Regions from separate parts of the Mycobacterium sp. Soil_C_30 genome, predicted to be linked through region 1. Evidence: riboswitches for the same ligand, from Rfam matches in the RefSeq annotation. Region 1 holds a riboswitch; the other holds the start of a gene.

The links. A riboswitch is a leader RNA that binds a small molecule or an ion and turns the genes downstream of it on or off. The one in region 1 is predicted to bind cobalamin.
Region 2: linked by a shared signal. The riboswitch ahead of AC3A6P_RS13180 (ABC transporter substrate-binding protein) and the one ahead of AC3A6P_RS10045 (VWA domain-containing protein) in region 1 are both predicted to bind cobalamin.

What each region holds. Positions count from the first base shown of each region.
Region 1 covers NZ_JBDGJH010000004.1:381,928-397,279, forward strand. Annotated here, with positions in the region: gene AC3A6P_RS10020 (cobalamin biosynthesis protein) at 1-202, opposite strand, end outside; gene AC3A6P_RS10025 (bifunctional adenosylcobinamide kinase/adenosylcobinamide-phosphate guanylyltransferase) at 226-750, shown strand; gene cobT (nicotinate-nucleotide--dimethylbenzimidazole phosphoribosyltransferase) at 756-1,799, opposite strand; gene cobBC (bifunctional hydrogenobyrinic acid a,c-diamide synthase/histidinol phosphate aminotransferase CobBC) at 1,808-4,204, opposite strand; gene cobO (cob(I)yrinic acid a,c-diamide adenosyltransferase) at 4,201-4,815, opposite strand; gene AC3A6P_RS10045 (VWA domain-containing protein) at 4,815-6,806, opposite strand; cobalamin riboswitch at 6,835-7,012, opposite strand; gene cbiE (precorrin-6y C5,15-methyltransferase (decarboxylating) subunit CbiE) at 7,028-8,254, shown strand; gene glpK (glycerol kinase GlpK) at 8,283-9,818, opposite strand; gene AC3A6P_RS10060 (GlcG/HbpS family heme-binding protein) at 9,957-10,355, opposite strand; gene AC3A6P_RS10065 (MIP/aquaporin family protein) at 10,670-11,389, shown strand; gene cobA (uroporphyrinogen-III C-methyltransferase) at 11,501-12,616, opposite strand; gene AC3A6P_RS10075 (LuxR C-terminal-related transcriptional regulator) at 12,613-13,386, opposite strand; gene AC3A6P_RS10080 ((2Fe-2S)-binding protein) at 13,489-14,235, opposite strand; gene AC3A6P_RS10085 (diol dehydratase small subunit) at 14,519-14,947, shown strand; gene AC3A6P_RS10090 (propanediol/glycerol family dehydratase large subunit) at 14,957-15,352, shown strand, end outside.
Region 2 covers NZ_JBDGJH010000006.1:44,731-60,082, forward strand. Annotated here, with positions in the region: gene AC3A6P_RS13170 (FecCD family ABC transporter permease) at 1-231, opposite strand, end outside; gene AC3A6P_RS13175 ((2Fe-2S)-binding protein) at 252-878, opposite strand; gene AC3A6P_RS13180 (ABC transporter substrate-binding protein) at 875-1,846, opposite strand; cobalamin riboswitch at 1,881-2,016, opposite strand; partial or broken gene AC3A6P_RS13185 (glycosyltransferase family 87 protein) at 2,005-3,588, opposite strand; gene AC3A6P_RS13190 (transglycosylase domain-containing protein) at 3,585-6,056, opposite strand; gene AC3A6P_RS13195 (DUF5318 domain-containing protein) at 6,049-6,471, opposite strand; gene AC3A6P_RS13200 (DUF1707 SHOCT-like domain-containing protein) at 6,623-7,486, shown strand; gene AC3A6P_RS13205 (PadR family transcriptional regulator) at 7,595-8,140, shown strand; gene AC3A6P_RS13210 (inositol-3-phosphate synthase) at 8,210-9,283, shown strand; gene AC3A6P_RS13215 (alpha/beta fold hydrolase) at 9,372-10,259, shown strand; gene AC3A6P_RS13220 (DNA/RNA non-specific endonuclease) at 10,323-12,254, shown strand; gene AC3A6P_RS13225 (PhoX family protein) at 12,381-14,462, shown strand; gene AC3A6P_RS13230 (LLM class F420-dependent oxidoreductase) at 14,531-15,325, shown strand.

The sequences.
Region 1 (15,352 bases):
CCAGTCCCGTCGCGGCCCCGATCAGCAGAACCTGGTACCCAACGCCACGCGCGCGGCTGTCACCGTATATCCGCTGTTCGAGTGCCGAAGCGGCACGGCCGAATCCGGCCACGGGATGGCCCCGGCGAGGATCGCCGAGGAGACGGTCAGCGGCGTGGCCCAGGACCAGACCGGCGGCCTGCCAGGTCGTTGGGTTCAGCATCGGCCTACACCTACGATGGGCGGGTGCGGATCCTTGTCACCGGTGGCGTGCGCTCCGGCAAGTCGGGTCACGCCGAGGCGCTGCTGGACGGTGTCGCCGGCGTGACGTATGTGGCACCCGGGCGCGCCACCGACGGCACCGACCCGGACTGGGATGCCCGGGTGGCGCTGCACCGGCAGCGCCGTCCGCAGAGCTGGTCGACGGTGGAGAGCAGCGCGCTGGCCGAGGTGCTCACCGACCGGCCGGGTCCGGTGCTGATCGACTGTCTCGGTACCTGGTTGACGGCGATCATGGACGCCGAGCAGCTGTGGGAGGGCTCTTCCGGGGAGGCGTCCGCGGCCATCGGCGCCCATCTCGACACGGTGTGCGCTGCACTCGGCGCGGTGACCGAGGCGGTGGTGGTGACCAACGAGGTGGGCCTCGGTGTGGTGCCCGCACACCAATCGGGCCGGCTGTTCCGTGATCTGCTCGGCACCGTCAACCAGCGCGTGGCCGCGGTCTGCGATGAAGTGCACCTGGTGATCGCCGGTCGTGTCCTGAAGCTGTGAGCTGCTCAACCCGGCAGCAGTTCCGTCAGTAGCGCCGTGTCGCGCAGTGCGGCCACCGCGCCGCGCAACACCGGTACCGCGGCCACCGCGCCGGACCCTTCACCGAGTCGCAGACCCAGATCCAGCACCGGTGCCAGGCCCAGCTTGTCCAACGCCAGGCTCTGTGCCGGTTCGGTGGAGCGGTGCCCCGCCGCGAACCAGGCCGCCGCTCCGGGGTTCATCCGGTCGGCGGTCAGGGCGCACGCCACCGCCATCAGCCCGTCGAGCAGCACCGGGACACCCGAACGTGCCGCGGTGACAAGGTATCCCGTGGATGCAGCAAGGTCAGCGCTGCCGAGTGCGGCCAATGTCTGCACTGGATCGCCAGCGCGGTCACCGACCCGGGCCAGCGCAGCCTCGATGACCTCGGCCTTGTGCCGCAGCCCCGCATCATCGATCCCGCTGCCGCGGCCCACCACCTCCTCGGCCGGCAGTCCGAGGCCGGCGGCCACCATGGCCGCGGCGGGCGTGGTGTTGCCGATACCCAGGTCGCCGCTGAGCAGGAGTTGCGCGCCCGCGGCGATCTCCTGCGCGGCCACCTCGGCACCCGCGGCCAGGGCGGCGTGCGCCTGCTCGTTGGTCAGCGCGTCCTCGAGATGGATGGGGCCGCTGGATCGGCGGATCTTGTACGCCTGCAGTCTGTTTCTGACATCGGCGGGCAGATCGGCGAAATCGTCGTCGACACCGAGGTCGAGCACCCGGACGTCGACCCCGTGTGCTGAGGCCAGGGAGTTGACCCCCAGTTTCTTGATCAGCGCGGCGCGGACGGTGGCGGCGGTGATCGATGACGGGAAGGCCGACACCCCGTGCGCGGCGACGCCGTGATCGCCGGCGAAGATCACCAGGCGCACATTCTCCAGCTGACGCGGCGGAACATCGCCCCGGGTGGCCGACAGCCACACCGCGAGTTCACCCAGCCGGCCCAGTGCGCCGGGTGGGGTGGCCAGACCGGCCAGCCGAGCTCTTGCCGCGGCAGCGACGTCGGCCGGGGGCGGGGCGATGGAGTGCATGGCTTCTCCTAGGAAACGGAAAGGGGCTGGCGGATGATTCGCTCGAGGGCGGCCAGCAGTCGGTCGGTGGTGGCGTGATCGCGCACCGCGATGCGAATCCAACCACCGTCCAGGCCGGGAAAGGTGTCGGTGCGCCGTACCGCCACACCGGCACCCCGCAGCGCGGCGTGCACACCGTCGCCGACGTGGGCCAGCACAAAGGGTGCCGCACCGGGGATCACCCGGACGCCACGGTGCCGCAGACCTTCAGCGAGGTGAGTTCGCCAGTGCCGCAACTCTTCTGCCCGGCGCTGAGCTTCCGCCGCCGCACGGTCGTCCGCACACACCCGCATGGCGGCGATCGCGGGTGTCGACACCGACCACGGCACCTGGTGCCGGGCCGCGTCGGCGATCAGCGCAGGGTCACCGAGCAGATAACCGGCCCTGATCCCGGGGATCGACCAGTGTTTGGTCAGGCTGCGGGTCACCAGCAATCCCGGCACCCGCTCACCCGCCACGGTCTGTGGTTCACCGGGCACCGCGTCCATGAACGCCTCGTCCACCACAACCACCCGGCCGGGCCGCAGCAGCCGGCGTATCGTCTGCGCGGGGTGCAGCACACCGGTGGGATTGGTGGGGTTGCCGACGACCACCAGATCGGCGTCGTCCGGCACGATCTCGGGCCGCAACGCGAAATCGTCGTCGGCAGAACACAACACCGTGGTGACGGTGTGACCGGCTTGCTCCAGTGCCAGGTGCGGTTCGGTGAACTGCGGGTGCACCACCACCGGCCGTCGCCATGCTCGCAGGCCGGCGATCAGGAAGAACGCCTCGGCCGCACCGGCGGTCGGCAGCACCTCCTCGCCCGCGCGGCCGTGCCGGGCGGCCAGCGCCGAACGAGCCTGCGCGGCATCGGGATAGGCGCCGGACTGGTCGACGGCACGGTGCAGCGCGTCGTCCAGCCAGGTCGGGCGCGGACCCGCGTAGACGTTGACGGCGAAGTCCAGTAATCCGGAGCCCAGCTCGGCGTCACCGTGATGCCGCAGATCCACCGGCGGCGGGCAGGACGCCACATAGTCGTGGGCGGCGTCGGCGAATCGCTGAGCCAGCTGCGGGTGGCCGGCCCAATGGATGTGCAGATACGACGCATGCAGGGTCGGGCCGGCGAATCCTTCCGCGCCCGCGGGAAGAAGCCAAGCGGCGCACTGGGTTTCGGGATCGGACTCAGGCGTGACCCGGGTGCGGTGGAATTCGTGGCCGGTGATCTCCTCGCCGGCCCTGCCCAGCAGGGAGTCCCCGGCGGAGATCGCGGTGCGGTAGCCCAGCGTCAGTTTCGGCGTCATCGCCGCGGTGGCGTCCACGGCGCCGATCGCCGGGATGTCCTCCAGGGTGCGGCACAGATAAGTCAGTCCCGCGCACTCGGCGACGGTGGGCACCCCGGCCGCGATGGCATCCCGGAGCTCGGCGATCAACGCCGCATTGGCGGCCAGATCCCCGGCGTGCACCTCGGGAAAGCCGCCACCCAGATAGATGCCCGCCGTACCGGGCGGCAGCGCCGCGTCGGTCAACGGGTCGAACTCCACCACCTCGCAGCCGGCGGCGGTGAGCAGTTCCTCGGTTTCGGCGTACCGGAACGTGAACGCCCGGCCGCCGGCGACCGCGACCACCGGCCGGCTGCCGGGGCGCGGTGTCACCTCGGCAGCGGGATCCCACCCCGGGGTCTCCAGAGCAGGTGCCTGCCGGGCGATGTCGAGCACCGCGTCGAGATCGACGTGCTGCTCGATCACTTCGCGCAGCCGATGCAAGGTGGCTGCGGATTCCACGCGTTCGGCGGCCGGGACCAGACCGAGGTGCCGTGACGGCATCTCGACACCCGCATCACGGGGCAGCACACCCAGAACCGGAATATCGCGGTGCGCCAACGCCTGACGCACCTCGTCGGCGTGCCGCTCGGTGCGAGCCTTGTTCAAGATGACGCCGGCGATCCGCACCGCCGGGTCGAAGTGCGCCAGCCCGGTGACGACGGCGGCGTGGGTGCGCGAAGCGTGCGAGATGTCGACGACGAGGATCACCGGTGACGCGGTCAGTGCGCTGACGTGGGCGCTCGAGGACTCGCCGTCGGTGCCCAAGCGCCCGTCGAACAGACCCATCACACCCTCGATGACCGCCACGTCCGCGCCGGCCGCGCCGTGCACCAGCAGCGGCACGATTCGCTCCTCGCCCACCATGAACGGGTCGAGGTTGCGGCCGGGCCTACCGGTGGCCATGGCGTGATACCCGGGGTCGATGTAGTCGGGGCCGACCTTGTGACCGCTGACCGACAGGCCACGCGCGGACAGCGCCGCCATCAGACCGGTGGCGATGGTGGTCTTTCCGTGTCCGGAAGCCGGTGCCGCCACCACGAAGCGGGGCAGCGCTGTGGTCACCACTCGATGCCTCGCTGGCCCTTCTGGCCCGCGTCCATCGGGTGTTTGACCTTGCCCATCTCTGTGACCAGGTCGGCGATCTCGACCAGTTTCGGGTCGGCGCGACGGCCGGTGATGATGACGTGCTGGCGGCCGGGGCGGTTCGCGAGTGTCTCGACGACGTCGTCGATGTCGACCCAGCCCCAGTTGATCGGGTAGGTGAACTCGTCGAGGACGTAGAGCTCGTGAGTTTCGGCGGCCAGCCGCTTCTTGATCTCCGCCCAGCCCTCGGCGGCGGCCACGGCGTGGTCCTCCTCGGTGCCCGGTTTACGCGTCCAGGACCAGCCCGAGCCCATCTTGTGCCACTCGACCGGACCGCCCTCGCCGGTCTCGTCGTGCAGGGCACCGAGGCGTTCCAGCACGGTCTGCTCACCGATGCGCCACTTCGCCGATTTCACGAACTGGAAGACTCCGATGCGAAAGCCCTGGTTCCAGCCGCGCAGCGCCAAACCGAATGCGGCAGTGGACTTTCCCTTGCCGTCACCGGTGTGCACCATGAGCAGTGGCCGGTTGCGGCGTTGGCGGGTGGTCAGACGGTCGTCGGGCACCGTCAACGGTTGTCCCTGAGGCATCAGGCCGCCCCTTCTCGCGTTGCGCCGTGCACGATCTCGGTCAGCGCCTGGGCATTGAGCGCTGTCAACGCGGTGTACTCCGCACCCAGGTGTTCGGCCAGGGTGCGCGCCAAACCCATACGCATACGGCCGGTTTCGCAGTCGACGACGATGGAGCTGACACCTCGGGCGGCCAGGATGTCGGCGGCCTGGCGGGACCGGCCCACCGCGTCGGGTCCGGCGGTGGCGCGGCCATCGGTGACCACCACCAGCAGCGGTCGCCGGCTGGGATCACGCAGCCGTTCACGGCGCACCACATCGGCGGCTTCCAGCAGCCCTTCGGCCAGCGGTGTGCGCCCGCCGGCGGGCAGGTCCTCCAGGCGCCGCGCCGCGATGTCCACGGACCCGGTGACGGGCAGGGTCAACTCGGCGCCGGTGTCGCGGAAGGTCACCAGGCCCACCCGGTCGCGGCGCCGGTAGGCATCCAGCAGTAGCGACAAGATGGCGGTTTTGACGTGGCGCATCCGTTCGCGGGCCGCCATGGACCCCGACATGTCCACCACGAACAGCACGAGGTTGGATTCGCGGCCCTCCCGCACCGCGCGGCGCAGATCCTGGCTGTGCAGCCGGAGCCTGCCCGCGGTGCGACCCCGCGTGATCTGGTGCGGTGCGGCAGCGCGGACGGTCTCCACCAGGTGGATGCCGTGGCCGTCTCCGTCGACCCGGGTGGCACCCACCCGGCGCCCCGCGGCGGTGCGGGCGCGGCTGCGGCGGCCGGACTGTCCTTCGCCGACTCCGTTGACGGTGAACAGTTTGGCGCGGTAGGGCTCACCCGCACCCACCGGTGCGGGGGTCCCCTGGCCCGGCGACTTCTGCGTGCCGTCGCCGTCCCCGGGCGGGGAGATGTCCTCGGGTGCGCTCTCGCCGCCCCCGTCGTCATCGGGGCCATCCGGGTCAGGATCGGGCTCGGTGTCGGGAGCCTCCGGTGGCAGAACGTCGTCGAGGGCCTGCTCGTCCAGCCCGGGCGCGTCGAACGGGTTGCGCCGGCGCCGGTGCGGCAGGGCCAGGCGCGCGGCCACCCGGATGTCCTCGACGGTGATGTGTTCGCGGCCCTGCCACGCCGCGTGGGCGGCGGCGGTGCGCGCGGTGACGATATCGGCGCGCAGTCCGTCGACCTCGAAAGCCGCGCACACTTCGGTGACCTTCAACAGCATCTCGTCGGACAGCTGCACCAGGCCCACCAGGTCTTGAGCGCGCTGGATGCGCAGCTGCAACCGGTGCTGGGCGTCGGCGTAGCGGGCCCGGAACTCCTGGGGGTCGGCGTCGAAGGCGAGTCGGCGTCGCACCACGTCGGCCCGCAGGGCGGGATCTCGGGGGGCCGCGACCTCCACGGTCAGACCGAAGCGGTCCAGCAGCTGCGGACGCAGTTCGCCCTCTTCGGGGTTCATGGTGCCCACGAGCACGAATCTGGCTGCATGCGTGACGGATACACCGTCACGCTCCACGGTCAGCCGGCCCATGGCGGCGGCGTCGAGGAGCAGATCGACCAGGTGGTCATGCAGCAGGTTCACCTCGTCGACGTAGAGGATGCCGCGGTGCGCGTGGGCCAGCAGCCCCGGCTCGAAGTTGATGGTGCCGTCGCTGAGCGCGCGCTCGAGATGAATCGATCCGGCCACCCGGTCCTCGGTGGCACCCACCGGCAGTTCGACGAGGCGCACGGGCCGGGTCTCGATCATTCGCTCGGCGTCGAATGGCCCGTCGGGGGACACCGCGTGCTCGTCGCCCGGGTCGGAGGAGAACCGGTCGCCGGCGTACACCTCGATCGGGGGCAGCACCTCGGTGAGTGCGCGCACCAGCGTCGACTTCGCGGTGCCCTTCTGGCCGCGCACCAGCACGCCGCCGATGCCGGGTGACACGGTGGTCAGCAACAGCGCCAGCGCCATGTCGTCGAGGCCGCCGGGTGCGTCCGGGTCGGCGCCGAGAACGGCGGAGAAGGGATACAGCTGCAGCATGAGGAGCTCCGCTCATGATCGCGAACCGAGAATGACGGTGTGCGAGGCCGGTCTTCGGACTGACCGAATCTCGTCCCTAGCCAGGGCGGGTTCGGATCACCGCAGCGGGCCTGTGCCGGATTCTCACCGTGCTTCCCAGATTCTCCCCAGCCACCGTCCGCTCCGTTTCCGACGCGGGGGCACCTGGGGCACCTCGCACCTGTCACGCTAGCATCGCCGCCGTGCCGGTCGCTGACGTGCGTCTCACTGTGGTGGGTATCGGGGCCGACGGCTGGGCCGGGCTCGGGGATAACGCCAGGTCGCTGATCACCGACGCCGAGACCGTCATCGGCGCACCGCGGCAACTGGGCCTGCTTCCCGAGGACGCCGGTCAGCAGCGTCTGACGTGGCCGAGCCCGTTGCGAGCCGCGCTGCCCGCGCTGCTGAACACCCTGGCCGGGCGCCGCGTCGTGGCGCTGGCCTCCGGTGACCCCATGGTCAGCGGGATCGGCACCACGCTGGTGGACGTGCTCGGCGCCGACCAGGTGACCGTGGTGCCCCATGTGTCCTCGCCCGCGCTGGCCCGGGCCCGCCTCGGCTGGTCGGCGGAGTCCACCGCGGTGGTCAGCGTGGTGGGCCGCGATGTGCACGCCGTGCTGCGTGAGGTGGCGCCGGGCCGTCGCCTGGTGGTGCTGTCCTCGGACCAGGACACCCCGGGCGAGCTGGCGGCGTTGCTGGCCACGCTGGGCTACGGCGCGAGCCGGATGGTGGTGCTGGGTGACTTGGGCAGCAACGCCGAGACCCGGGTGGACACCACGGTCGAGGGTTTCTCCGGTGCGGTGTCGCGTCTCAACATCGTCGCACTGGAACTGTCCGGTCCTCTCCAGACCGGTTGGGCGCCAGGGCTTCCCGACGATGCTTTCGAGAACGACGGGCAACTCACCAAACGTGATCTGCGGGCGGCCGCACTGGCCCGGCTGATGCCGGTGCCCGGTCAGATGCTCTGGGATGTCGGCGCGGGAGCGGGGTCGGTGGGCATCGAGTGGATGCGCGCCCACCCGACGTGTGCGACCGTGGCGGTGGAAGCGGACCCGGCCCGGGCCGAGCGGATCACCCGCAATGCCAACGCGCTCGGTGTGCCCGCACTGCGGGTGGTCAACGGCCGCGCACCCGCGGCGTTGGCGGAGCTGCCGGCCCCGGACGCGGTTTTCATCGGCGGCGGCGCCACCCGGGCCGGAGTGCTGACCGAATGCCTGACGCGGCTGCGGCCAGGAGGCCGGCTGGTGGTGCACGGCGTCACCGTAGAGACCGAGGTGTTGCTCGGTGAGGCCTACCGCGAGCACGGCGGTGAACTGACCCGCATCCACATAGAACGCGCCGCTCCGGTGGGGACGTTCACCGGGTGGACGCCGGCGCGCGCCGTCACCCAGTGGGCACTCGTCAAACCTGCGATTTCGGCGCGTTCGTAACCGCTCAGCGGTTACGAACGCGCCCAAATCACTCGACGTCGACCCAATCCAGCGTGCGCTGGACGGCTTTCTGCCAGCCGGCGTAGCCGGCGGACCGCTGCTCCTCACTCCACGTCGGGGACCAGCGCTTGCCCTCCTGCCAGTTGGCCCGCAGATCGTCGGGGTTCGCCCAGAAACCGGTGGCCAGGCCCGCGGCGTAGGCCGCCCCCAACGCAGTGGTCTCCGCGACAACGGGTTTCACCACATTAACGCCCAGGACATCGGACTGGATCTGCATGCACAGATCGTTGGCGGTGATGCCGCCGTCGACCTTCAAGACCTCGAGGTGCACACCGGAATCGGCTTCCATGGCGTCCACCACGTCACGGCTCTGGTAGCAGATGGCCTCCAGCGTGGCCCGGGCGACGTGTGCGTTGGTGTTGAACCGAGACAGTCCCACAATGGCCCCGCGGGCGTCCGAACGCCAGTACGGCGCAAACAATCCGGAGAAGGCGGGCACAAAGTACACCCCGCCGTTGTCGTCGACCTGACGCGCCAGTGCCTCACTCTGCGCGGCGCCGCTGATGATGCCGAGCTGGTCGCGCAACCACTGCACCGCCGAGCCCGTGACGGCGATGGAACCCTCCAGTGCATAAACAGGTTTCGCATCGCCGAACTGATAACACACGGTGGTCAGCAGCCCGTTCTCGGAGCGGACGATCTTCTCGCCGGTGTTCAGCAGCAGGAAATTACCGGTGCCATAGGTGTTCTTGGCCTCGCCGGGTGCCAGGCAGACCTGGCCCACCATGGCCGCCTGCTGATCCCCGAGAATTCCAGTGACGGCCACCTCGCCGCCCACCGGGCCGGTTTCCAGGGTGTGGCCATAAGGTTGCGGGGACGACGACGGCACGATGCGGGGCAGCATCTGACGCGGAATCCCGAAGAACGACAACAGTTCCTCGTCCCAGTCCAGTGTCTCGAGGTTCATCAGCATGGTGCGGCTGGCGTTGGTGACATCGGTGACGTGCACCCCGCCGCGGATGCCGCCGGTCAGGTTCCACACCACCCAGCTGTCGCTGGTGCCGAAGATCGCGTCCCCGCGTTCGGCGGCCTCACGCACACCGTCGACGTTCTCGAGGATCCACTGCACCTTGCCGCCGGAGAAGTAGGTCGCCGGCGGCAGCCCGGCTTTGCGGCGGATCACGTCACCGCGCCCGTCGCGATCCAGCGCCGAGGCGATCCGGTCGGTGCGCGTGTCCTGCCAGACGATCGCGTTGTAGTAGGGTCTGCCGGTTTTGCGGTCCCACACCAGCGCGGTCTCGCGTTGGTTGGTGATACCCAATGCCGCCAGGTCACCTGCCTGCAGGTTGGTCTTGTTGAGCACGGTGGTGAGCACCGAGGAGGTGCGTTCCCAGATCTCGACGGGGTTGTGCTCGACCCAGCCCGCCTGCGGCAGGATCTGCTCGTGCTCGAGCTGATGGCGACCGATCTCGGCGCCGCTGTGGTCGAAGACCATGGCCCGCGTGCTCGTGGTGCCCTGATCGACCGAGATGACGAACTCTGACATAACGCTCCTTTCCCGCATCAATCACAACCGAGCACCGTCAAGCCTCGCACGTTACCGGCGCAGTCCGATCCCTGTCCGCGGTTTCCACTGCCGCGGCATCCAATTTCTCTCAGGCAGAACCGTATTGACGATCAACTCCAGGAGCGCAGCAGTGACTCAGATGGCTTGGGCGCCGGCCTCGGCCACCGACACGTCCTGCTCGACGCTGCCTGCGCTGACGCCGACGGCCCCGATCACCACGTCATTGTCGGTGAGCAGCACACCGCCACCGAAGATCACCATGCCACCCGAGGTCTGCTCCAGCCCGTAGAGTTCGGCACCCGGCTGGCACAGCGGCATGAGCGCGCTGGTGGGTGCGTTCATCAGGATCGAGGTGCGGGCCTTGCGGATGGAGATGTCGATGCTGGCCTTGATGGCCCCGTCCATGCGAACGAACGCCACCAGATGACCACCGTCGTCGACCACCGCGATGTTCATCGGCTGGCCGATCTCGTTCGCCTTCGCGGTCGCGGCCTCCAGCACGGCCTGGGCGGCGGACAGGGTAATGGCGGTCATTGCCTAGCCTTTCGAAGAAATGGTGCTGCAACGTGTTTGGATGTTGCGAACTGAATACACAAGCGGTGTCGTCGATGATAGTGCGCACCGTCGGCAGAGACGATGGTTTCTCCCCGTTTCGGGCTCGGCCGGTCGCAGAGCCTATCCAAAAGCACACCTCTTGATCAGTATTTGCCGCTCATCCGGCCAGTAAGTGGGCGGGACCTCGCCAGAACACGGCTGCGGTGACGCGTATCACCCACAGACTTGCGACGCACGTTCGGTGATCCATCCGAACGAGAGCTCATCATTCGGCCGCGAGAGAGGTTGCGTCAGTGTCGAATTTCGACATCTTCATCTGGGAGTTTCTCGGCACGACGATACTGTGCCTGCTCGGCAGCGGTTCGGTGTCCGCGGTGGTCCTGAAGAACTCGTATTCGCATGGTGGCGGCGGGGACTGGCTGATCATCGTGCTCGGCTGGGGCTTCGGTGTGTTCGCCGGTGCCAGTATCGCGGCCCCTTCGGGAGCGCATATCAATCCGGCGGTGACACTGGCGGTCGCCCTGTCCGGAGGAGTGCCCTGGGCGACGGTTCCGGTGTACTGGGCGGCCCAGGTATTGGGCGGCATCACGGGTTCCTCGCTTGCCTGGGCGGCGTTCAAGCTGCAGTTCGACAACAACGGCGACAATTCGGGTACCCGCGGGATCTTCTGCACCTCACCAACTGTGCGTGACTTCCGCTGGAACCTGGTGACCGAGATCATCGCCACATTTGTGCTGATCATCTGGATCCTGACGAATCCGAGTGTCAACGAGGCCCTGGGTTATGCGGGCGTGACGTTCGTGATCATCACCATCGGCTTCGCGCTGGGCGGTCCCACGGGCTACGCGGTGAACCCCGCTCGCGACCTCGGACCACGCATCGCGTACTGGTTGCTGCCGATCAGGGACAAGGCCGGGCCGGACTGGGGATATTCGTGGGTTCCGGTGGTGGGGCCGCTCGCCGGTGCGGCACTGGCCGCCGGATTGGCGGCGGTCCTGCCCGTCGTCGCGTAGCACCATGGCCGTTGATCTCCGACATGACAGCGCCGAGGGCATCATCGCCCTCGGCGCTGTTTCGCGGGTGCCGGGTGCCGGGTGACTGAAAGCAGCGCAGCTGCACCGGTTTCAGCCGGCGTTGAGGCTCACCCGGGAGTGCCGCACGGCATGTCCCGGGACGAAGCCGGCCACCGCACCGATCACCGTGGTGGCCGGGGGACCGATGCCCGCGGTGCGGGCCGCATCGGCGATGGTGTCGAGTCGGGCCCGGACCTCGCGCTGGCTCGGCAGGCTGCCGTCGGCGATCACCGCGGCCGGGGTGGCGCGGTCCAGCCCGCCCTCGATCAGAGCCCGGGTGATGGCGTCGAGGTTCGCCACGGCCATCATCAGGATGATGGTGGTGTTCGTCTGCGCCAGCGCCGCGTAATCGATTGTCGACTCGGGATGTTCAGGCGGCACGTGGCCGGAGATCACCGTGAAGCCCTGGGTGAGGCCGCGATGGGTGGCCGGGATCATCGCCGACGCCGGGGCGGCGATCGAGGAGCTCACACCGGGGATGACGTCGACGGCCACGCCTGCGCGCACACATTCGTCGACCTCTTCACCGCCGCGGCCGAAGACGAATCCGTCGCCGCCCTTGAGGCGGACGACGGTCTTGCCGTCGAGCGCGTGCCGGATCAGCAACGAGTTGATGTCGCTCTGCTCCACCCGGCGCCCGCCGGGAATCTTGGACGCATCGATGATGACGGCGTGGGGTGCGAGCTCGGCCAGCACGCTCACCGGGGCGAGCCGGTCGGTGACGATGACGTCAGCGCCGGCGAGCGCGTCCCGCCCGGCGATGGTGAGCAGGCGCGGGTCTCCGGGACCGCCGCCCACCAGGATCACTCTCCCGGCGGGACGGCGGTCCCGGCGCCCAGCACGTTGCTTCTCGACGGGTCCGATGCAGAACACCCCGCGTCGGCGCGCCTGCTCGGCGATCCAGCGGTCGAGGTGCTCCACCTCGGTGCACGCGAAAACCACTGCCACCGAGTCGATATCGGATCCCGAGAGCTCACGTCGATGCAGTGCCACGAGGTTCCTGGCGGCCAGATCCGACAGATAGGGCGTCGGTGCGGGTGACACCACCGTCACGATGGCGCCCGCGCGCACCAGCGCACCGGTGGTGGTCATGGCCCGGGCCGAGGATCCCGCCACCAGGACGGCGCGACCCGCGACCGGTAGCTCCACCGAGATCGCCCCGCTCATCGGGCCACCGTCACCGGGTAGTCGCCGGGAATTCCGGTGTTGCCCCGCAGAGCCGCGGAGATCAGCGCGGCGCGCCGGTGGACGCCGAACTTGTCCATGATGTTGTGCAGATGGAATTTCACCGTCGCTTCGGCGATGAACAGCCGGGTGGCGATGGTCCGGTTGTCGAGTCCCTCGATGAGCAGCAGCAGCACTTCGCGTTCCCGCCGGGTCAGCATCCGCGACTCGTCGATCTCGGTGTCGGCCGCGGTCGACCGGAGTTGCGCGATCAGCGCTTCGGCGCTGAAAGCGTCCAGCGCGGTCTGCCCTTCGATGACCTTGTGCACGGCGCGCAGCAGCTCGGTGGACGGTGAACGGCGATGCACCAGGGCGTCGGCACCGGCTTGGATCAGCTCGACCGCCTGAGTGGATGCGCAGCCGTCATCCATCACCGCGATCACCTTGGGCCGCGGATCCAGTTCGGCCAGCAACGGAGCAAGAGCCTGGCTGCGGTCTGTCCCGACGACGAGCAGGTCTGGTTGCACGGCACCCAAGCGCTCGGCCAGGCCGCTACCGTGCCGCAGCTCGCCGACCAGCTGGACAACGCCGACCTGCGACACGAGGTGAACGAGTCCGTGCCGCAGCAGCTCGTCATCCATCACGAAGACCGTGCGCAGCTTCCGCGGCGCCGCGAAAGTCCGCTGCAGGAGCGGGGTTTCGGCGGTTCGGGCGGTTTCGGGGCGTTGCGGGGCAGGACCGATCGGCGCACACCGCGTCTGTGACCAACCCATGATCGACTCCGTCCTGGCGAGTTAGCGGGGCGAATGCTAATGAGGCGTGCGTTGCAGTCACGTTGCAATGTGGGCAGATCGATCGACCTCAACTCGTGCGACTCACGACACTGCCAGCACGCAGTCCCCGCAGAGCCCGCCGGCGGGAGCCAGATAGAACAGGCAGCAACTGCGCCGGATGAACCGGCCCGGCTCGAAGCCGGCGGTGCCGGCCAGTGCTTCGGTGTCCAGCAGTGCCCGGATCAGCGCACGGCCCCGACCCTCATCGTGCGGCCGCGACATCGCCAGCACGGTCACGGCGCCGTTGGCGGCCGACACCACGTTCCCGGACATCACCGTGGGCGACAACCCCGTCGTCGCCCTCAACGCCTGGTCCAGGGGGTCGAGAACATCCGGTACCACGGAACAGGCGATCGCCTGGGCCGCTTCCACCGCAGTGCGCGCCTGCACCCATTCCGCGCCGGTGAGCCCGAATCGCGGGAAATGGTGCCCGGTGTCCTGCCAGACCAGGGAGTCGGCGGACAATTCCGGCACCGCGCCGGCAATGACGGCGGCAGCCACAGCCGGTGAGAGCAGCCGCGCGGCGACGCCCAGATGAAATGACGATGCCGCCACTCGCGGCGGAATGTCCCCGACGTCACAACGCATCGATTCGGCCATCGCCGTGCGCATGCGATCGACAAATCCGGAAAGTGTCGGGGGCTCGAAGAGGTGGGTCAGGTGTTGACCTTGCACATCGAATTCCGACAACGCGGTGAAGTATCCGCCGAGGCCGGCCAAAAGGGCCCGAATTTCGGCAGCCTCCACGGGTGTGAGCCGACGGTTCGGGCGGGCATCGGAAGCGTCCATGATGGGCCACGCTAACGCGATCGTGGGGCCCGTGCGGGCGGCTTCCCGCGTTCCTCTCCGAACGACGGGCGGGTTCGTGGCGTCGTTGCCCGCATTGCCGCAGACGGGGCGCACCCTGGCCGATCAGGCGCGCGTCGTGGGCTCTGAACTGCCCTTTCGGGTAGTGGCGCGAGCTGCAACGTTACTGCAACGTGACGCGAGCCACAATTGTGCCGCGCGTGACGACGTGTCCCGTTACGCCGACGTCGGGTGACCCAGTCGCCCCTCACCTCTGGAGCTGTGCATGACGCAACCGAACCTCGATCCCGCGGTGGACTATCCGTTGAGTGTCAACCGAAGGGATCTGCTTTCTACGCCCACCGGTAAATCAATCGACGACATCACCATGGCGGCTGTGGTCTCGGGTGATGTCCAGGCGACCGATCTGCGTATCACGCCGGACACGCTGCGCCTGCAGGCGCAGATCGCGGAAAAGGACGGCAGAAAGCAGCTGGGCGCGAATTTGCGGCGCGCTGCGGAAATGACCGCCATCAGTGACGAGCGGGTTCTCGAGATCTACAACGCATTGCGGCCCAATGCATCGACCAAGGCCGAACTCGACGCAATTGCCGAGGAATTGCAGACCCAATACAACGCCACCTTCCTGGCGGAACTGGTGCGGGAAGCGGCCGCGGTTTACGAGCGCCGCGACATTCTGGCGACGAGCGAATAGGAGTCATTTGTGACCGCCGAAGCAGTACACACCCCGGGCGCCGTGAACGGCGCCCGGCAGTCCGCCCGGACGCGCGCGCTGGAGGACCGCCCGGTCAACCTCGACGGTTTCGTCGAGGAATGGCCCGAAGTGGGCATGGTCGCCATGGACAGCGAGTTCGATCCCCAGCCCAGTGTCCGGGTGGAGAACGGCGTCATCGTCGAGATGGACGGTGTCGCACGCGCGGACTTCGATTTCATCGACCAGTTCATCGCCGATCGGGCGCTCGACGTCGAGACCACCGAACAGTCCATGGCGATCCCCGCGGAGGAGATCGCGCGGATGCTGGTGGATCCGGGGGTGACCCGCAAGGAGGTCATCGCCGTCACCAACGGTCTGACCCCGGCGAAACTGTTGGCAGTGGCC
Region 2 (15,352 bases), on a different contig from region 1:
GCGTACCAGCGCCTGCAAGGTCATCCCGACCACACCCAGGCCGGCACCCACCACCGCGCCCAGCAGCACCCGCGGCCCCCGCACCTGCAGCACGATGGTCGCGTGATGCGTGGGAACAGGTTGTTGCAGAATCGCTTTGGCGACATCGGCCGGCGGGACGTTGATGGAGCCGATCGCCAGACCCAGCACCATGCTGGCGACCAGAAGGGCGGCCAGGCCCAGCATGACCATGGGGTAGGAAGCCCGCGGGTTCACAGCGGACAGTCCCCACACTTGCGTCCGGCGGCCGTGCGGTAGAACAGGCAACAGCTCCGCCGCTTGGGGGTGGTGATCGGTCCGATGACCCGGCCGAGCAGGGGCGGCTGTGCCAACAACGCCGACGCGACGGCATAGCAGGACCGGCCCCGGCTGGCTGACCGCGCCGAGAGCACCAATGCCGTGGCGGCGTTGCCCCACAGCAGACCATCGGTCATCTTGGTGGCGGTCCGCACGGTCTCGTGGAAGACTTCGAGTTGGCTGATGACGTTGTGCCCCAACAACTCTGCCACCTGCTCCGTGGTCGCACCCAGACAATCGGTGCCGCGCAGGTCCGCGAAACCCAGGACCAGCCTGCCGTCTGCGCCGGCGCCGTACCGCAGCCCGGTCAGGTCCGGCACGATGCGGCCGAAAGCCCACGCCCCCAGCGACACCGCCCACACTCGTTCGGCGAACTCGTACTGCAGAGAGGACGCCGCCACCCGTGACTCGGCGGTACCGAGCCGGGCGGCCACCGCCGTCAGCGTCCTGTCGAGGTCGAACTCCGGAACGGCCCCGTCCAGTCCGACTTCGAAGTACCCGCCGAACCGGGCGGCGCGGGTGAGCGCAGCCGCCAACGTCATTGGAAGCGGTCCGGATGCAACTGCGCTGCCAGCTTGCCCACCGCGTACGGCGCCCGAACCCCCATCACCGTGTCCTGCAGGGTCAGGTCGGCGAACCTGTTGTTCTTGATCGCCGGTACGTCGGCCAGCTCCGGCCGCGACCGCAGGAACTCCTTCTTGTTCTCCACCCCCGGCGCGCCGAAGTAGTCATAGATGACGATGACATCGGGGTTGCGTTCGATGACCTGTTCCCACGAGACGTCGCCGAACACCTCGTCGAGATCGGCGAAAATGTTGGTTCCCCCGGCCAATTCGATGAGCTGGGTTCCGATTCCCTTGCCGCCGGCGGTGAATGCCGAGTCCTCGCCACTGTCGTAGACGAACACCTTCAGCGGTGGCACGCCCTCGAGGCCGGCGCGCGCGTCGTCGACGCTGCGTTTCATCTCGGTCGTCAGGCTCTCCGCGCGTTCCGGCACACCGAAGATCGTGGCGACCCGCTCGATCTCGGCGTAGACGTCATCCATCCGGACCGGGCCCGTCGCGCAGGCCTCCGGGCTGAGATACGTGGTGATCCCGGCATCGGCGAACGCCGCGCGGGCGCGGCCCTCCGACTCGGCGAACGCGCTGCGGTAGCCGCCGTAGACGAAATCCGGGCCCGCCGCCAGCAATTGTTCGAAGGAAGCGTCCTTGTCCGAGATCAACGGGATGTCGTCGTAGGCCTGCTGGTACTGCGGCAGCGGCGGATTGTCCGGGTAGACATTGCCCACCACAGAGTCCTGTAATCCGAGCGCCAGCATGATCTCGGTGGACTGCTGGAAATAGCCGACCGCCCGGGCCGGCGGCGCGTCGACGGTGACGGCCTCATCGCAGTTGTCGATGGTGAGCGGGAAGCCCTCTGCCGCTTCGACTTTGGTGTCCGAAGCTGCCGAACTGCAGCCGGCGAGAAGCGCTACAACGGTGAGGGTGGCACAGAGTGTGCGAACGGTCATGCGTGACTCCATCCGGGATGTCCTCGTCCCAGGGCAGGCTCATCCGGTGGAGGCAGTATCGGACTTCCGGGTTCGCTACCCGGTCACCGTGGCGGGACCGCGCCGGATTCACACCGGCTTCCTGCTTGTCCATCGGAGCCGATCGGTTGACCGGCGCTACCGACTTTAGCTGAGAGGAAGGCCGGCAACCACGAGGGTGGGTTGTCCGGAGCCCGGTCGAAGACCCCGCCCGACGGGTCGTCGATACGGCCACGCCAGCGCACCAGGTCGTCGGCGGGGCGGTAGATCTGCCGGATCACCAGGACACAGAGCCCGATGACGGCGATGTCACGCAGCAGGACGGTGGTGGTCAGCGCCTGCTCGGGCAACCCCTTGTTCTGCTCGCCGAACAGGAACAGCATGCGCGGCACCCACACCAGGGCGTCGATGGTCATCCAGGCCAGCAGGATCCTGCGGTGCGGGAGCGCGAGCACCGCCAACGGAACCAGCCACAGCGAGAACTGCGGGCTCCACACCTTGTTGGTCAGCAGGAACGCCGCCACCACCAGGAACGCCAACTGCGCCAGCCGGGGCCGGGTAGGTGCGGTGAGCGCGATGTAGGCGATTGCGGCACAACACAACACGAACAACAGCGCAACCACACTGTTGAGAATCGCCGGCGGCTCCCAGAAGCCGAGCTCGGTGTCGAAACCCCGCCAGCCGGTGAAGCTGCCGAACACGTTGTACAGCGAGTCCATGTCCTCACCGCGGCGGCTGTTGAGCCGGAAGAACTCCGCCCACCCCTGCGGGAACAGCACCATGATCGGCAGGTTGACCACCAGCCAGGCGGCCAGCGCCGCCGCCACCGTCTTACCGGCCTCGACGAGACGGCCCGACCGCACCGCCAGCAGCACGATCGGCAGGAGCAACAGTGCCGGATACAGCTTGGCCGCCACCCCGAGGCCGATCAGCACACCGGCCAGCACCGGTCTTCGGCGCGCCCACGCCAGCAGCCCACCCATGGCGAAAGCCGTTGCCAGCGCGTCGAAATTGGTGAAGATCTGGAAGATCAGCAGAGGCGAGCCGGCCACCAGGGCGGCGTCCCAGATGCGGCGTCCGGCCAGCATCGCGGTGGCCCACACCGTCGCCAACCAGGCCAGCGCCAGGCCGAACGCGGCGATGTTGAAGAACATCACCACCTCGGCGACACCGGAGAGCACCGGCCAGGTGACCGCCCGCGTCAGCGCCGAATAGGTCTTGGCCAGCGCCATCGACACGTACTGGTAGACGCCGGTGAGCACCGGATACTCCATGTAACGGATGGCCTGGGTGCCGTCGTACTGGGTGCGGGGCTGACCGTTCTCGTCGGTCTCCAGCCAGCTCGATTTGTACGGGAACTTGCCCTGGCTCAACAACTCCGCGGTGTAGAGCGGCACGGTGTCGGAATAACAGAGCGAGTAGTAGGCCCGCTGGTTCTCCCAGTTGGCCACGCGTTGATCGGCGGTGCCGGTGCCCACGGTCTGCAGACACGGCGATTTGGTGGTCCACCCGAGCGCGAGGAACACCAGGGCGATGACGAAGATGACCCGCAGCGGGGTGAACAACCGCTGCCTGCCGATGAGTGCATGCCGTCCGACCGGTCCCCCGACCACGTCGGACATGGCCGACACCATCACATCGTTGCGGCTGGGCAGGTCCCGATCGTCGGCACTGCGGGTATCGGTGGCCAACCGCTGCGGTGACACTCCCCCCGGTTCCGTCACGGGGGCGGCGGGGGCACGATCGGTGCGTTGGGGTCGACCGGCGGGGGCACCGGAGCGCCCGGCGCGGCCGGTACGGGCGGAGCGCCACCCGGAACCGGAGCCGGCACCGTCGTCGGCGGACCCAGCGGGATGGTGATACCCGGCGCGATCTCGATACTGGGCTGGATCACCGTGCCCGGCTGCGGTGTCGGCGGCGCGGTCTGCGTCGGCCGCGGTGGCGGAGCGGCAGGCACCCCGGCGTACCCGCCGATCTCGGTCGGCTTCGGGAATTCCTCGTCGTCGGTGCCCTCGAGGGCGCCGTCCATCGTCGCCTTCCAGATGTCCGACGGCAGGCCCGAGCCGTACACCGGCGAGCCCCACTGGTTCTCCAGCGGCTTGGTGCCGTCGACGGTGCCCACCCAGACGGCGGTCGACAAGGACGGGGTGAACCCGACCATCCAGGCGTCGCGGTTGGCGCCGGTGTCGCCGAGCTGATTGGTGCCCGTCTTCGCGGCCGACGGGCGGCCGCCGGCCAGGTTATGGCCGTTGGAATAGCCGGCGATGGGTTGCATGGCGGCGGTGACGTTGTCGGCGACGGCCTTGTCGATGCGCTGCTCACCCTCGGTGTCCTGGGTGCTGGCGTCGAACAGGACCTGGCCCTGCGCGTTGACCACCTTCTGCACGAAGTGCGGCCGGTGGTAGACGCCGGAGTCAGCCAGCGTCGCGTACGCCGAGGCCATGTCGATGACCCGGGACTGGTACTGCCCCAGCACCACGCCGTTGTTCGGCGGCCCGCCCTGGCCGTCCTCGCTCAAGGTGTGCTCGACACCGGGGAAGCTCTCGGCGATACCGGCCCGGTGCGCGGCGTCGGCGACGTCGGACGGGCCGTTCTCCAGCTCGAGCATCAGGCGGTAGTAGCTGGTGTTGAGCGACCGCTTCAACGCCTCGGCGATGTTGCAGGTGCCGCAGCTGTTGCCTTCGACATTGCCGATCTCGATGCCGTTGACCGTCAGTGGTGACGAGTCCACCTGATAGCCCAGCCCCTTGCCCTGCTCCAGGGCCGCGACGAGTGCGAACACCTTGAACGACGAGCCGGTGGGCAGCCCGGCCTGCGCGAAGTCGAAACCGTTCGCATCCGAGCCGCCGTAGTAGGCCTTGACCGCGCCGGTCTTCGGATCGACCGACACCACGGCCGACCGCATGTCCGGGTCCTGACCCTCGAGGGTCTCGGTCACCGCCTCCTCCGCGGCCGCCTGCGCCTTGGGGTCGATGGTGGTGGTGATCTGCAGGCCCTCGGTGTTGAGTTGCTGCTCGTCGATGTCGAACAGGTCCAGCAGCTCGCGGATGACCTGCCGCTCGATCAAACCGTTGGGGCCCGTGGTCTGGTTGGCCGAACCGGCCTGCTCCGGCGGGATGGTCGGGGGGAACACCTGTGCGGCGCGGTCCTCGGCGGACAGTGCGCCGATTTCGACCATGCCGTCGAGCACCCAGTTCCAGCGGGTGGTGGCGCCTTCCAGGTCGACGGCAGGGTCCAGTCCCGACGGCCGCTGGATCAGCGCCGCCAGCAGCGCACCCTCGGCCACGGTGAGCTGCTCGACGGGTTTGTTGAAGTAAGCCTGGGCGGCCGCCGAGACACCGTAGGCGCCGCGGCCGAAGTAGATGATGTTCAGGTACGACTGCATCACCTGGTCTTTGGACCATTCGCTGGACATCTTCGTCGAGATGACCAGCTCCTTGGCCTTGCGGATCACCCCGCCCACACCGGAGCGGGCGTCGCCGACCAGCGCGTTCTTCACGTACTGCTGCGTGATCGTCGACCCGCCCTGCAGATCGCCGCCGAACAGGTTGTTCTTCGTGGCGCGCAGGAAGCCGGTGAAGGAGAAGCCGGGATTGGAGTAGAAGTCACGGTCCTCGGCGGCCATCACCGCATCCCGCACCGACACCGGGATCTGGTCGATGTTGACGTCGACCCGGTTGCCTTCCGGCGGAACGATCCGCGCGATCTCCGAGCCGTCGCTGGCCAGGATGGTCGAGACCTGGTTGGTGCGGATGTCGCCGGGCTTGGGCACCTCGACGATGAAATACGCCATCCCGAACGTGATGAGCGGTAGCAGGATCAGGACCGCGGCGGCGGCGGCCAGGCCGCGCCGAACCCACTTCCAGTTGATCTGCGAGGGCTTCTTCGGCCCGCCGCCACCGCCGCCGGGCGGATGCGGCCCGCCGGGCGGCAGCTTCGGCGGCGGCGTCCCGTCGAGGGCGGCCTTGACCACGTCGATCGGGTCGCGCAGGCGGGGATCGGGTACTTCGCGCACCGGCGGGATGACCGAGGTGGGCCGCTGGTCGGGCCGCACGGCACTTCTGCGGTGTGGCTCCGGCTGCGCCGGGAGGCGGCTGGTTTCGGGCTCGGGTCGTCTGGCGTGCGCACCGTTGGCCGCTGACCCGCGCTGATCATCAGAAGCCGACCGGTCGTGCCGCCCCGGGTTACTCACTGGCCGTCCGCGCGCCCTTGCGCGCAGTTCGAGTGCGGGGCGCCTTCGGAGACTTCGGCGCGCCCAGCACGTAGGACTTGACCAGATGATTCCAACTGCAGGTTCGGCATACCTCCACCACATGTACCGAGAACTCTTCGTGCTTGGTCGCCAGTAGTACCAGCTCCTCGGCGGTACGAGCCGATCCCGACACCGGGCCCAGATGGTCACCGAACACCCAGGACACCAGCGTCAGCTGTTCCTTCCGGCAGATCGGGCACATGACGGAACTGGGTTTTCCGTGGAACTTCGCGGCGCGCAACAGGTAGGGGTTGGCGTCGCAGACCTCGGAGACGCCCGTGCGGCCGGAGTACACCTCGGCCAGCAGGGAACGCCGCCGAAGCGCGTAGTCCACCACCTGTCGCTGCAATCGCACGATCACAAGAGTACGTCGGCCTTCTGAGCACAGAGCCGCGACGGGCCTGCCCTGTGCACGAAACCGTGCATCCGCCCAGCGCTGCCGCATGCCATGACGCTCATCACCGCAGTTGTAAGCATCCGGGGGGACGAACTCTTACGATCATCGCGTGGCGACGCGTCAAACAGCAGGTACACGGGCCAAGGACAGCAACAGGAACGACACCTGCGCGGTTCTGGACAGTGCGCTGGCCGACGGCCAGTTGTCAATGGAGGAACACCGCCAGCGGGTGGCGGCGGCCACTGCCGCCGCGACCCTCGGTGATCTACAGGCGCTGGTGGCCGATCTGCAGATCGAGAACGCACCCGTCAAACTGCCCGACCTGAAGAAGCCGTCTCCCCTGCAGACTCCAGGCGCCGGCTGGGGTCTGCGGGCCGCGGTGGCGGCGGTGCTGGTGGTACTGGGCATCGGGATCGGCTGGGGGTTGTACGGCAACACCAGCTCGCCGTTGAGTTTCGAGACCGATCCGGGCGCCAAATCCGACGGCATTCCCGCCAAGGTGCTGACCCCGCCGCGGCAGTTGTTCTCCCTGGGCGGGCTGACCGGGCTGTTCGAGCAGATGCGCTCGAAGTTCGGCGACACCACCGGCTACGACATCACGATCTTCGAGGACTACGCGTCGCTGACCCGTCAGGACCCCACGGAACCGCGGCGCGCGCTGAGCTACTCCTACCGAGGCGGCTGGGATGACCCGTCGGAGACCACGGTGGGTTCCGACGAGCGCGTCGTGGACCTCGGTGCCTTCGACATCCCCGCGATGGTGGGCATCATCCGCGGCGCCCCGGAGACGCTGGGTATCGATCCCGCGGAGGTCGAGAGCACACACGTCAGCATCGAGGCCACCGACGACATCACCGCGCCGCCGGGCACGATCGAGGTGAGCATCTACGTGACGCCGGAATTCGGTAACAGCGGCTACCTCGAGCTGGGCGGCGACGGTGTGATCAAGCGGGTGTCCTACCCCAGCGAGTAGGCCGATCTTCACTCGGATGTTGCTCTGATGTAGCGGCGTATATATCGGCGCGATACTATTGCGCGAGGTGTCGAACCGCCGTAACGGACGAGCAAGGAGGTGTTGGCGATGCTGGAACTCGCCATCTTGGGCCTTCTTCTCGAATCGCCCATGCACGGCTATGAACTCCGCAAGCGGCTGACTGGACTCCTGGGCGCATTCCGCGCCTTCTCCTACGGTTCGCTGTACCCGGCACTGCGCCGGATGCAGACCGACGGGCTCATCGTCGAAGACGCTGCCCCGGAGGGAACCTTGAAGGTCCGGCGGGCCCGTCGCGTCTACCAGCTCACCGATGCCGGACGGCAGCGCTTCAGCGAGTTGGTGGCCGACACCGGTCCGCAGAACTACACCGACGACGGGTTCGGTGTGCATCTGGCGTTCTTCAACCGCACCCCGGCCGAAGCCCGGATGCGAATCCTGGAGGGTCGTCGTCGCCAGGTCGAGGAACGCCGGGAAGGTCTCCGTGAAGCCGTTGCGCGGGCCAGTAGTTCGTTCGATCGGTACACCCGCCAGCTGCACCAACTCGGGCTGGAGTCCAGCGAGCGTGAGGTGAAGTGGCTCAACGAGCTGATCGCCGCCGAACGCGTCGCCAACGGGCGCACCGATCAACCCTGAAAACCCACGGCAAGAGTGGTTCGTGAAGACGGACGCAATACGCAAGTTGAAAGATGAAGGGAAACGTCCATGACTGACCAGGACATCCGGGTCGCCATCGTCGGCGTCGGAAACTGCGCGTCCTCGCTGGTGCAGGGTGTGCAGTACTACAAGGACGCCGACGAGAACGCCAGCGTCCCCGGCCTGATGCACGTGAAGTTCGGCCGCTACCACGTCCGGGACGTCAAGTTCGTCGCCGCCTTCGACGTGGACGCCAAGAAGGTCGGCTTCGACCTGTCCGAGGCCATCTTCGCCTCGGAGAACAACACCATCAAGATCGCCGACGTGCCGCCGACCAACGTGACGGTGCAGCGCGGACCGACGCTCGACGGCATCGGCAAGTACTACGCCGAAACCATCGAGATCTCCGACACCGAGGCCGTCGACGTGGTCAAGGCGCTCAAAGACGCCAAGGTCGACGTGCTGGTCTCCTACCTGCCCGTCGGCTCCGAAGAGGCCGACAAGTTCTACGCCCAGTGCGCCATCGACGCCGGCGTGGCCTTCGTCAACGCGCTGCCCGTCTTCATCGCCTCCGACCCGGTGTGGGCCGAAAAGTTCCGCGCCGCCGGTGTGCCGATCGTCGGCGACGACATCAAGAGCCAGGTGGGCGCCACCATCACCCACCGCGTGATGGCCAAGCTGTTCGAAGACCGCGGCGTGCAGCTGGACCGCACCATGCAGCTCAACGTCGGCGGCAACATGGACTTCCTCAACATGCTGGAGCGTTCGCGGCTGGAGTCGAAGAAGATCTCCAAGACCCAGGCCGTCACGTCCAACCTGCAGCGTGAGTTCAACACCAAGGACGTGCACATCGGCCCGTCCGATCACGTCGGCTGGCTCGACGACCGCAAGTGGGCCTACGTCCGCCTGGAAGGCCGCGCCTTCGGTGACGTGCCGCTGAACCTGGAGTACAAGCTCGAGGTGTGGGACTCGCCGAACTCGGCCGGCGTCATCATCGACGCGGTGCGCGCGGCGAAGATCGCCAAGGACCGCGGTATCGGTGGCCCCGTCGAGGCGGCCTCGGCGTATCTGATGAAGAGCCCGCCGAAGCAGCTGGCTGACGATATCGCCCGCACCCAGCTCGAAACCTTCATCGAGGGCTGAGTCTTCTGCGCCGAGACTGCGCACGCTGCGGGAATTCCCCGGGAATCCCGCACTGTGTGCAGTCTCGGCGTGTTTGTACAGTCAGAGCGTGGTCTCTGATGACGAGTTGCCGGGTCTCGACGAGTTCGCCCTGCTGCCGGAGAACGCCGAGCAGGCCGGGGTGTCACACGTGCCTCCGGTGCAGCGCATCGACGCCGGCGAGATCAGCGCACTGAAGTTCGGCGCCGAACCGCCGACGGTGGTGTTCCTGCACGGCGGCGGGCAGAACGCCCACACCTGGGACACCGTGATCGTCGGCCTCGGCGAGCCCGCCTTGGCGGTGGACCTGCCCGGTCACGGCCGTTCCGCCTGGCGCGAGGACGGTGACTACGGACCGAAACTGGCCGCCGAGAAGATCATTCCGGTGCTGCGCGAGCACGCCCCCGCACCCGCGCTGGTGGTCGGCATGTCCCTGGGCGGGCTCACGGCACTGCGGATCGCCGCCACCGCGCCCGAGCTGGTGCCGCGCCTGCTGCTGGTCGACGTCACCCCGTCGGCGCCGGAACGGCACACCCAGATGACCGAGGCGCAGAAGGGCACCGTCGCACTGGTGCAGGGCGACCGGACCTTCCCCAGCTTCGCCGCCATGCTCGAGGTCACCGTGGCCGCCGCCCCGCACCGGGACCGGAACTCCTTGCGGCGCGGCGTGTTCCACAATTCGAAGCGCCTCGACGACGGCACCTGGACCTGGCGGTACGACTCGTTCCGCAAGGGTGAGGGGTTCGAGGGACTCTGGGATGACGTCGCCTCGATCTCCATGCCGACGACGCTGGTGCGCGGGGCCAACTCGTTCTTCGTCAACGACGACGACGCCGCTCAGTTCGCCGTGGAGGCACCGGGGTTCCAGCGCACCATCGTGGTCGCCGATTCCGGCCACTCCGTGCAGAGCGATCAGCCGCGGCGCCTGATCGAGATCCTGCGCGAGGTACTCGCGTAGCGCACTACGCGTGATCCCCCGCCGCATCAGCGCGACGCTCGATGCGACCAAGGGGGAACCGCCATGACCACGATCGACATCCCGCGTCCCGACGCCGGGCAGTCCGAGTACGCGCGCGAACTGCGCCGCCAGCAGGACGCCGCCCGCGCCCGGATGCACGCCAGGAGCACCACCCGGATCACCAACACCACCGCCCTGGCCGGGCCCGACGGATTGGTGAAGGTCAACGAACTCGACCGCGTGGCAAAGCGGATGGATCGGGTCAATGCCTACCGGGACAACACCACACCGTCCGGTGCCGCACCCGAACTGGCCTCCGCCAGCGCCGGCGCCGCCGAAGCCCAGCTCGAGAAGATCATCAACACCCCCGATTTCCTCGAGGTGCGCTACCTCGACGAAGGGGTGGCCGCCGCCCGCTCGGTCGGTCGGGTACACGTGGTCGACGCCGCCGGACCGGCCGGCTTCGGCACCGGGTTCCTGGTGTCACCGCGGCTGCTGCTGACCAATCACCACGTGCTGGGCAGTGCCGACATCGCCCGGCACAGCGCCATCGAGTTCGGCTTCCAGGACGGCCCGGGCGGGACAGCGGTCAAACCCACCCGGCTCGGGTTCGCACCCGATGTCTTCTTCGTCGCCGACCGTGACCTGGACTTCGCCCTGGTGGCCGTGGACGCAACCCCAGAAGTGTTGGCGCCGTTCGGGTTCAACCGGCTGACCGCCGCCCAGGGCACGGTTCTCATCGGCGAGTACGTGACGATCATCCAGCATCCCGGCGGCCGCAAGAAGCAGATCGTGCTGCGGGAGAACAAGGTGATCGACATCCCCGAGATCGCGGTCACCTACTCCGCCGACACCGAACCGGGCTCGTCGGGCTCACCGGTGTTCAACGACCAGTGGGAAGTGATCGCCCTGCATCACGCCAGCGTCCCGACCCCCGGCAACGAACAGTTCGCGTTCCTCAACGAGGGCATCCGGATCAGCCGCATCCTGCGCTTCCTCGACGGCCTTGCGCTTCCGGAGGGTCAACGCGCACTGCTGACCGAAGACCTTCCGAAAACGCCGATCGCCGGTCCGGTGGCCGCCGGGGTCGAGGTGTCGGCACCCCCGGCCACCGAGCCGGTGCGAATCACGGTGCAGTTCAACGGGAGTGTGGTCCGTGCCGTCGGCGTGGTGGAACCGGATCACGAAGCGATCGACATCGACCCGGACTACTCCAGTCGCGACGGTTACGACGCCGGCTTCCTGGGCGTGCCGTTGCCGCTGCCGGAGTCGACGGCGCCGCTGTCGCCCGAACTGCGGTACCACCACTTCAGCGTGCGCGTGCACACCGCCCGACGACTGGCGATGTTCACCGCCGTGAACATCGCCGGCCCGATCACCCCGATCGGCCGTGAACGCGATCGCTGGACCCTGGACCCGCGGCTACCCGAGGATCAGCAGACCGGGGAAGACGTCTACCGCAACAACGATCTGGACCGCGGGCACCTGGTGCGTCGTCTCGACCCGGCGTGGGGCCCGAATGCCAAAGCCGCCAACGACGACACCTTCCACTTCACCAACTGCGCGCCGCAACACCACGACTTCAACGCCGGCCAGACGAAATGGCTGGGCCTGGAGGACTACATCCTGACCAACGCCGACAACCACCGCCTGGCGGTCAGCGTGCTCACCGGGCCGGTGCTCGCCGACGACGACCCGCACTACCGCGGGGTGCAACTGCCCCGCCAATACTGGAAGGTGGTGTCGATGGTGAAGACCGACGGGACGCTCTCCGCGACGGGATACCTGCTCAGTCAGGCGGCGCTGCTGGACGGTGTGGTGAGCCATGAAGCGTTCTCGTTCGGCGCCTACCGCACCTTCCAGGTGCCGGTCGCCACGATCGCGACGCTGACCGGGTTGGTGCTCACCGACTACATCTCTGCCGATCCGCTGGCGCGGCTGGAGGCCCTGCCGCTGCCGCGGGAGATCCTGCGCGACGAGGACATCGTGCTGTGATCTTTTCGCCGACCTCGTTGCCCGCTGTTCACCGTTTGATTGCCCGCTGATTGCCCAGCGCACGTAACTTCACCCGAGTTCCGGCCGCCAGCCCCGGCCGATGTTTCCTCGGGAGGATCCGCAGCCATGGCAATCGTGCCGTTGAACCTGTTCGTCGCTCATGATGGGAAGTCGTCGCGGCAGCGCATCACGTGCCGCTACAAGTGCGGTGATCAGTGCGCCCACCCCGCGCCGAACAAGACCGAGAACGAGTACTTCGGCGATGTGGTGCGCCAGGCGATGTCACGGCGCTCGGTGCTGCAGGCCGGCGGTGTCGCGGTGCTGGCCGTCGGTGGAGGGTCGTTGCTGGCCGCCTGCTCGACGGACGAATCCCCCACCGCGGCAACCACATCCAGTAGCGCAGCGCCGGCCGAACTGGAGCCGCTGCCGGGCATGAACTTCGCCGCCGTGGCCCCCAACAGCGAGGACGCGGTGGTGATCCCGGAGGGCTACCGCCAGGGTGTGGTGATCAGCTGGGGTGACCCGGTGCTGCCCGACGCCCCCGCCTTCGACGTCAACAACCAGACCGCCGCCGCCCAGCGGGGACAGTTCGGGTTCAACAACGACTTCGCCGGGCTGCTGCCCATCGAGGGGCAGCCGAACCGCTTCCTGCTGGTGGTCAACCACGAGTACACCACCGAGCAGTTCATGCACCCCGGTTACGACGCCGACGCACCCACCCGCGAGCAGTTCGACATCGGGGTCGCGGCCCACGGTTTGACCGTCGTCGAGGTGGAGCGCACCCCCGACGGCCTCAAGCCGGTGATGGGACGCTACAACCGCCGCATCACCGCCGACAGCCCCTTCACGCTGACCGGCCCGGCCGCAGGCACCGATTTCGTCAAGACCGCCGCCGACCCGACCGGACGCACCGTGCTGGGTACCGTCAACAACTGCTCCGGAGGTGTAACCCCCTGGGGCACGGTGCTTTCCGGTGAAGAGAATTTCAACAGCTACTTCGGTGCGCCCGAGGGCGCACCCGCCCCCGGTCCCGTCGAGGCCGACCGGCTGGACCGCTACGGCGTCAAACTCGAACCCACCGAACGCAAGTGGGAGAACTTCGACCCGCGCTGGGACGTCACCAAGGCGGCCAACGAGGTCAACCGGTTCGGCTACGTCGTCGAACTCAACCCGTGGGACCCGGAATCCAACCCGGTCAAACATTCGGCGCTGGGCCGGTTCAAACACGAAGCCGCCAACATCTACGTCACCGACGACGGCACCGTCGTCGCCTACTCGGGTGACGACGAGCGCTTCGACTACATGTACAAGTTCATCTCGTCGAAGAAGATCCAGCCCGGCAATACGCCCGAGGCACGCGCGGCCAACATGACCATCCTGGACGAGGGCACGCTCTATGTCGCGAAGCTGACCAGCGACATCCCCGCTGCCGAGATCGACGGCTCGGGCAACCTGCCGTCGTCCGGCTCCTTCGCCGGCTCGGGCACCTGGATCCCGCTGCTGCGCTCCGGCGCAGGCGGGCAGGCGGAGTCTCTGGTCGACGGGATCAGCCCGCAGGAAGTCGCCGTGTTCACCCGCTTCGCCGCCGACAAGGTGGGCGCCACCAAGATGGACCGCCCCGAGGACTTCGAGGCCAATCCCGTCTCGGGCAAGGTGTACGTCGCCTTGACCAACAACGACGACCGCGGCGCCGACGGCGAGCCCGGCCCCGATGCGGCCAACCCGCGCAACGACAACAAGAACGGCCAGGTCCTCGAGATCACCGACAACCACGCCGGCACCGATTTCACCTGGGATCTGTTGCTGGTCTGCGGCGATCCGGCCGCGGCCGACACCTACTTCGGCGGGTTCGACAAGACCAAGGTCAGCCCGATCTCCTGCCCGGACAACCTGGCCTTCGACAGTCACGGCAACCTGTGGATCTCCACCGACGGCAACGCGCTGGACTCCAACGACGGCCTGTTCGCCGTGGCGCTGGAGGGCCCGAACCGCGGTGAGACCAAGCAGTTCCTGACGGTGCCGATCGGCGCCGAGACCTGCGGGCCGATCGTGATGGACGACCTGGTGACCGTCTGCGTGCAGCACCCGGGCGAGAACGACGACAACAGCATCGACGATCCGCTGTCGCGCTGGCCCGAAGGCGGCAACGGCACCGCCAAGCCGTCGGTGGTGGCGGTCTGGCGCGACGGCGGCAACATCGGCGTCTAACTGCGATTTCGGCGCGCTCATAACCGCTGAGCGGTTATGAGCGCGCCGAAATCACTACGTTGGGGGACATGAGCCAACCCATTCGCATCGGTGTCCAGCTACAGCCGCAACACTCCCCCAACTACGGCCACATCCGCGACGCGGTCCGACGTTGCGAAGACCTCGGCGTCGACATCGCCTTCAACTGGGACCACTTCTACCCGCTCTACGGTGATCCCGACGGCGCCCACTACGAATGCTGGACGATGCTCGCCGCATGGGCCGAGCAGACCTCACGCATCGAATTCGGCGCACTGGTGAGCTGCAACTCCTACCGCAATCCCGACCTGCTGGCCGATATGGCGCGCACCGTCGACCACATCAGCGACGGCCGGCTGATCCTGGGCATCGGCTCGGGTTGGAAACAGAAGGACTACGACGAGTACGGCTACGACTTCGGCACCGCGGGCAGCCGGCTCAACGACCTGGCCGCCGCCCTGCCGCGGATCCGCTCCCGGCTCGGCAAGCTCAACCCGGCGCCGACGCGCGACATCCCGATCCTGATCGGCGGGCAGGGCGAGAAGAAGACACTGCGCCTGGTCGCCGAGTACGCCGACATCTGGCACGGGTTCACCGATCGCCACACCTACCCCGGTAAGGCCGAGGTGCTGGACCGGCATTGCGCCGACGTCGACCGCGCGCCGCAGGCCATCGAACGATCGTCTGGAGTCCCTGAGCGAAGTGTCGACGAGATGCTCGCCGAAGCCGACGCGCTGGTGGATCTGGGAGTGACACTATTGACGATCGGCGTCAATGGACCCGACTACGACTTGGCCGCGGCCGAGGCGCTGGTGGCGTGGCGCGACCGGCGTGTCGAAGGGTGAGTTCACACGGGTTAACAGTTGACAGCC